Regions from separate parts of the Peribacillus sp. P4_B1 genome, predicted to be linked through region 2. Evidence: riboswitches for the same ligand, from Rfam matches in the RefSeq annotation. Region 2 holds a riboswitch; each other region holds the start of a gene.
The links. A riboswitch is a leader RNA that binds a small molecule or an ion and turns the genes downstream of it on or off. The one in region 2 is predicted to bind cyclic di-AMP.
Positions count from the first base shown of each region.

Region 1 (2,275 bases), on a different contig from region 2:
AAAGTCAACCTTGCTGTAATAACCAATGAGAAAGCTGGTGTACCGGCCATTCCCATAGAGGCAGTGCATTACCAAAAAAGGCCGCATGTCTACAAATTGACTAAAAAAGGCTATGTGGATAAACACTACATTTCAAAAGGGCTTAAAGCAGAAGGTAAGCAGGAACTAATAAAGGGACCGTCAGTAGGTGATGTCATCCTGCTAGAACCGAATAGGGTAGCGAAGAACCATTCTTATTTTATTACCCCAATTCAATTTGAAAAAGTGAAAATTGCAACTTATAAAAAATTCACCTCTAGGGAAAAAGTAAGGTATCTGTTACTTGGCATTTTGGAAAAATAACTGCTTCTTTCATAAAGAAAGGGGATGTCAAATTAGTTATTATTTATATATCCATATAGCTTAAATGACTAAAAATCGGGAAGTGTAATACTTGGTGAAATCATCTAAAATGCAGAATATTCAGATATATTTAAAGACTTTTTCTAAAATGGATGAGAATAAACATTTACAGATTAACCTTTTTAGTATAATATTTTATTATAAGTTAACTCGCTTAATCTTATTCCAAGAACGGGGGAACCATTTTTGTGGATTTTATTCCACTAGGGGTGAATTCAGAAATGAAAGGGCAAATTGTGTTTCCAATTCCTAACCCGACAGCTAACCTCGTCAGCGTCTTTAAGGGAACATGTGTGAATATTCACGCCAATATGAAATCGACACATGAAGTGTCTTTTTTTTCGGCGTAAAGACAGAGTTTTTCAAAAAAAGAAAAATTACTTTCTTTCTATTAGTATCTTGTTTCCCTTACCGAGACAAAACGTTTTTGCATCAAAGACTTTATGGAAGGTGAGGAAAGTATATGAAGAAATTCAAGTTAAGTTTAGCTAGCCAAATTTTCATTGGTTTAATTCTAGGGATTATCGTTGGTGCCATTTTTTATGGTAATGAGACGGCCCAAAACTTTTTACAGCCATTCGGAGACATTTTCCTACGAATGATTAAAATGATTGTTGTGCCAATCATTGTATCAAGTCTTATCGTTGCAGTTGCGGGTGTAGGTGATTTAAAAGCAGTAGGTAAACTAGGAGCTAAATCACTTTCATACTTTGTGGCGGTAACTATGATTGCGATTGCTGTTGGTTTAATTTCCGCTAATATCATCCAGCCTGGTGCTGGCGTAAATATGAATCATCTGGAAAAAACTGACATCTCCACTTATGTTGATACAGCAGAAACTAAGCAGCATGAATCATTTGTAGATACACTTGTTCACATTGTACCATCCAATCCAGTACAAGCTATGGTACAAGGCGATATGTTAGCGATTATTTTCTTCTCCGTATTGTTTGGACTAAGTATTGCCGCGATCGGTGAAAAAGGTAAACCAGTATTCCGTTTCTTCCAAGGTACAGCAGAAGGAATGTTCTACCTAACTAATATGGTCATGAAATTTGCTCCTATTGGGGTATTTGCACTAATCGGTGTGACCATCTCCAAGTTCGGTTTGGAATCTTTAATTCCGTTAGGTAAGTTAGCGCTTTCTGTATACGGAACAATGATTTTCTTTGTAATTGTCGTTCTGGGTCTTATTGCAAAATTTGTAGGATTCAATATCTTTACATTGATTAAACTTCTAAAAGAAGAATTGATACTTGCGTTCTCTACAGCAAGTTCAGAAGCGGTTCTTCCGAAACTTATGGAAAAAATGGAAAAAGCGGGATGTCCGAAACATATAGCTACATTTGTTATTCCGACTGGATACTCTTTTAACCTTGATGGTTCAACATTATACCAAGCGTTGGCAGCTATCTTCATCGCTCAAATGTACGGAATCGATTTAAGTGCTTATGAGCAAATTACGCTAATGCTAGTGTTAATGATCACGTCTAAGGGTATTGCGGGTGTACCAGGTGTATCCTTCGTAGTTCTTTTAGCGACATTAGGAACAGTTGGTATTCCTATTGAAGGTTTAGCATTTATTGCCGGTATCGACCGTATTCTTGATATGGGACGTACAGTAGTAAACGTTATCGGTAATTCACTTGCAGCAATCGTCATCTCTAAATGGGAAGGTCAATTCAACCCTCCTTCCGATAAAGAATTAGAACAAGTTTCTTAATACAAAAAATCCAGAGTGATATGTCACTCTGGATTTTTTGTGTTTGAAAAGCGTATCCTTTATATTTGACGTGCCAGAAGGTGCAAACGAAAAGTTTTTTAAAGGGAAACTTCCACATGAAAAGAATTAATGATAAAACCTTATTCAATT
Region 1 covers NZ_JBFUHM010000045.1:24,711-26,985, reverse strand. Annotated here, with positions in the region: gene AC1DVK_RS20860 (efflux RND transporter periplasmic adaptor subunit) at 1-342, shown strand, start outside; cyclic di-AMP (ydaO/yuaA leader) riboswitch at 544-693, shown strand; gene AC1DVK_RS20855 (cation:dicarboxylate symporter family transporter) at 866-2,125, shown strand.
Region 1: another riboswitch for cyclic di-AMP. It lies ahead of AC1DVK_RS20855 (cation:dicarboxylate symporter family transporter); the one in region 2 lies ahead of AC1DVK_RS16080 (TrkH family potassium uptake protein).

Region 2 (2,275 bases):
TGCAATAACTATGCACTATAATGGGAACTCCCTTTAAGCTTCAATACATCCCCGTTACTCCTTTCCAGTTTACCAAGCGCACTGGAAAGTTGCGTTTCATTTACTTTTTTCTCATCGGAATCACATTTACCCTAAACTTTAACATTAATGGTATAATTTTGTAAATGTTATGATTTTCAAAACAAAAAAACTCATTCAAAATTAAATGAGTTTGAAAGCAAAACAAGATAGGAATTTTTCGCTCAGCGTTCCCGAATAAGACACAGGAATGACATAATTGAATACCGTTAAATGAATGTTTGGATTCAGCTGATTTACTTTAGGGAAAACAATTTTAATAACGGATTCTTTTTCTTATCCGTTATCCTTAACTCATTCATTATGATTTGGTCCTCATGATCGGCTATCCATTTCCTTAGTGCATCTTTATCCTGGCATTGTGTTAAATATGTCTGGCCACCCTTGCCTGTAGCGTTAATAACATATCTATTGAACGTCTTCTCCATAATTGCCCGCCTTTTTTATAAAATGTCTGGAACCTTTAAATACGAATGCATTGACTTTTTCTATGCTTTTCAAAAGAAAAATAGTTTATATATATTAATAACATTGATTGCCCATGACCTGTTCAGCTAGAAAGTGTTGAATCAAGTACACCGAAACTGTTATCATAATCGGATTAATCGAACCTATCATAATGTGCTAACTAATATTTGTCAATACGTTTTATCAATGTAAATAAAACGTAAATTTTCAGTTTTATTAAAGAAATATTTTTTTACAATTTAGGGGTTTACAACTGCTAAATGTTGGGAGTAGAATACGTTTATCAATTTAATATATTTCGGCCAAAACTCAAAGGAATTGAGTACGGAGGACCCAATCATTTGGGGTTAATTCTGCCATGCAGAAGGGATGAGATCAGCTCTTTCGCCATCCTACCCGTCAGCTAACTTCGTCGGCTAAAGCGAAGGAGGTCATAAGACCGCCTATTTCGGGAGCTTTTTTTGCACGCTTTTTGTGACAAAATAGCTGTTCGATGTTTACGCAGGTCTTTTTATTATGCTTAAAAAAGATTTGATAACAGGATTGATGGTTAAGATATTCATACAGTTTTACACATGTCATTTTTAGGTAGGGATGATCAATTGATAAAAGCAAAAAAATTATTCGATCCGCCAAAAATCCTTGTACTAGGCTTTGCCACCCTGATACTTATTGGGGCCTATTTGCTGACCCTGCCGATTTCTACTGAAAATGGGAATGGCCTTGCTTTTCTGGATGCTTTATTCACCTCAACCTCCGCTACATGTGTAACAGGACTTGTCGTAGTGGATACGGGAACGACCTTCACCACCTTTGGTGAATTGGTCATCTTAACACTGATTCAGATAGGCGGCTTAGGATTCATGTCATTTGCGACGTTTTTCTTTTTCCTTTTAGGCAAAAGGATTTCTTTAAAAGGCAGGTTACTCTTGCAGGAATCCTTAAATAATCTTTCCATGGCAGGTATAGTCAAGTTAGTAAAACGGCTTTTAATTTTCACGGCCATCATTGAAGCCATGGGTGCCCTTATCTTATCGATTCGCTTTTCTTTTGACATGCCAATCGGCAAAGCGATCTATTACGGGGTTTTTCATTCCATATCGAATTTCAATAATGCCGGTTTTGATTTGATGGGAGAATTCAAGAGCTTGACCCCTTATGTATCGGATCCATTCGTAACCCTTACGGTCGCCTTCCTGATCACGTTTGGCGGAATAGGTTTTATCGTGATGAATGAACTATACGAATATCGTGATACCCATCGTTTATCCGTACATACGAAGGTTGTTCTGATGACTAGCCTGACACTTACAATCGCCGGCGCAATTTTAATCTTTTTATTCGAGTTCGGTAATGCCAAGACATTGCAGCCTTTATCTTTCATGGGTAAAACGTTATCGTCTCTATTTCAATCGGTTTCACCAAGGACGGCCGGCTCCAATACGCTGAATATCCCTGATTTGACTCAACCCACATTACTGCTCATCATTTTCTTGATGTTCGTTGGGGCTTCACCCGGATCGACTGGCGGCGGGATTAAAACAACCACATTTGCGACGCTTATCGGAACGGTCTGGTCACAGATTAAAGGAAAGGGTGATGTGGTATTATTCCGTCACCGCATTATAAGTGAAACGATCTTTAAAGCATTATCCGTTACATTCATTGGCGTATTCATGGTTTCAATCATCTCCATTCTGCTGACCATCACTGAAAGCGGAAGTGACTT
Region 2 covers NZ_JBFUHM010000027.1:35,445-37,719, forward strand. Annotated here, with positions in the region: gene AC1DVK_RS16075 (hypothetical protein) at 315-506, opposite strand; cyclic di-AMP (ydaO/yuaA leader) riboswitch at 837-979, shown strand; gene AC1DVK_RS16080 (TrkH family potassium uptake protein) at 1,122-2,275, shown strand, end outside.

Region 3 (2,275 bases), on a different contig from region 2:
AATAGTGGCACCAATTGAATTAATGGTTAATTTCATGATCCAGCCTTTTGGCTTTTCGCGTATCCATTTGACAATCATCCCTGTCTGGGAAAACGTAAATGGAATAAATACCCCTACCGCATAAAGTGGAATAAGATTTTCTGTATGTCCCCCAAATGCGACTATTAAGATGATGGATGCAAGTCCTAGTATGATAATTCCATTGGAATATCCTAATCGGTCCCCTCTAATCGTAAACGCCCTTGGTATGAATTTATCTTTTGCAAGATTCACCGCAAGCAAGGGGAAAGCGGAATAGCCAGTATTGGCAGCAAGAATCAAGATCAATGCAGTCGTACCTTGAATGAAGAAATACATGAAATTCCGACCAAAGATCTCTTCAGCAATCTGCGAGACGACCGTTACCTCTGCGCTAGGAACAATGCTTAAATAGTAGGCTAAGAATACGATTCCCGTAAATAATACAGCCAGTAAGGAACCCATAGCTATTAAAGTTTTTGCAGCATTATTCGGAGCTGGGTCTTTAAAGTTCGGAATCGCATTGGAAATCGCTTCGACTCCTGTCAATGCGGAGCTTCCTGATGCAAATGCCCTTAGCAGTATGAATAAACTGATGCCCGCTACTGGAGTCCCGATTGGCGCGTGTAATTCCGGTGAGACTCCACCTGTCAGGATTTTGTAAATTCCTACACCAATCAAGATGAACAACGCTAAAACGAATAGATACACCGGATAGGCCAAAACAGAGGCCGACTCTGTAACCCCTCTTAGGTTAAGGATGGTGAGCAGAAATACAAAAACGATGGCTATGCCTACATTATATGCATGAAGGCTGGGAAAGGCGGACGTGATGGCATCCGTACCTGCAGAAACACTTACAGCTACAGTTAAAATATAATCGACCAATAAGGATCCTCCAGCTATCAACCCTGGATTGATACCTAAATTGTTTTTTGAAACCACATAGGCTCCCCCGCCATGAGGATAAGCAAAAATGATTTGTCTATAGGACAAGATCAATGCAGCCAACAGTAACAATACTCCGATGGCGATGGGTATGGAATACCAGAATGCCGCAGCACCGACCGTGATCAGAACGATTAATATTTGCTCCGGTCCATAAGCAACCGAAGACAAAGCATCAGAAGATAATATTGCCAAAGCCTTGGTTTTGTTAAGCTTTTGATCACCTAGTGCATTTGATTTTAAAGGTCTCCCGATCAAAAACCTCTTTATAGAAGATAACATCAAGAATTCACCACCATTTTTAAGTTATAAGTTTATATTACCCAGCTATAGGAAAAACAAAAAAATGGAAAAATGCCCACAAGTCATAACTAAATAGACCTGTAGACATCCACTTTTTTGTCTAACAAGCTCCACTTCCCTCTCATATAACGCTTACGAGGTTAGCTGTCGGATTCGGACCTAAGAGTAGCCCTACCTTGAAAGGATTCACCCCTTGGATTGTTAAAATAATCCCATAACGGGTCCCCCGTACCATAAGGTTTAAGCGATTTAGAAATACGAAACTGTTGATTATCATACTCCGGTGAAATAGAAAAGTAAATGAAAATTTTGCACAGTAAAATAATAATTTATTTTGAGTGAGGCTTTGTTCTGACTTATATAACATAAGTCATCCAAGTGCATGATTCGAAGGTAGGAAAAAGGTGAATAACTTGTTAAAAAAGAGAAACTTCCCAATCAATTTTTAAGAAATGAAAGAACAAAACGGTGGGTACTTAAAGGGGAAAATTACCGAATTACGAAACTGTTTAAATCTCTAATTTATTAACGGTTCACCTTTCTTATTAAAAGGATCTGCCCCCGCTTGGATAGGTTTGCAATATATAAACTCCACGCTGAAAATCAAAAATTCGCTTCATGAAATCCACTTTGATTTCCATCCAAAGGGGCATTCTTTGATTCTAATCAGTTCCTTCCTTCTTGAATTGTTCCCAAATTGCTTTTTTTAAAGACAAAGTATTTCTGGCCAATATAGTTCAGTACTGTATAAAAGATTGTTCCGATAAGTACAGCCACATTTTGCTGAATGGAAAAATGAACGGATGCTTCCAAGGATTCTGCAATGGCTTGTCCTAAAGAATAAGCGGCGTAATAACAAATCAGGATGACGCAAAAGAAACGGGCAACCCCTCTCCGCCAATCTATATCGCTTCTAAAAGTAAAAGTCCTGTTCAACAGAAAACTCGTTACTGCTCCCATACCATTGCCGAAAAAGGTAGAGATCCAGTAAGATAATTCAAGAACA
Region 3 covers NZ_JBFUHM010000008.1:11,570-13,844, forward strand. Annotated here, with positions in the region: gene AC1DVK_RS06245 (APC family permease) at 1-1,248, opposite strand, end outside; cyclic di-AMP (ydaO/yuaA leader) riboswitch at 1,383-1,526, opposite strand; gene AC1DVK_RS06250 (GtrA family protein) at 1,936-2,275, opposite strand, start outside.
Region 3: another riboswitch for cyclic di-AMP. It lies ahead of AC1DVK_RS06245 (APC family permease); the one in region 2 lies ahead of AC1DVK_RS16080 (TrkH family potassium uptake protein).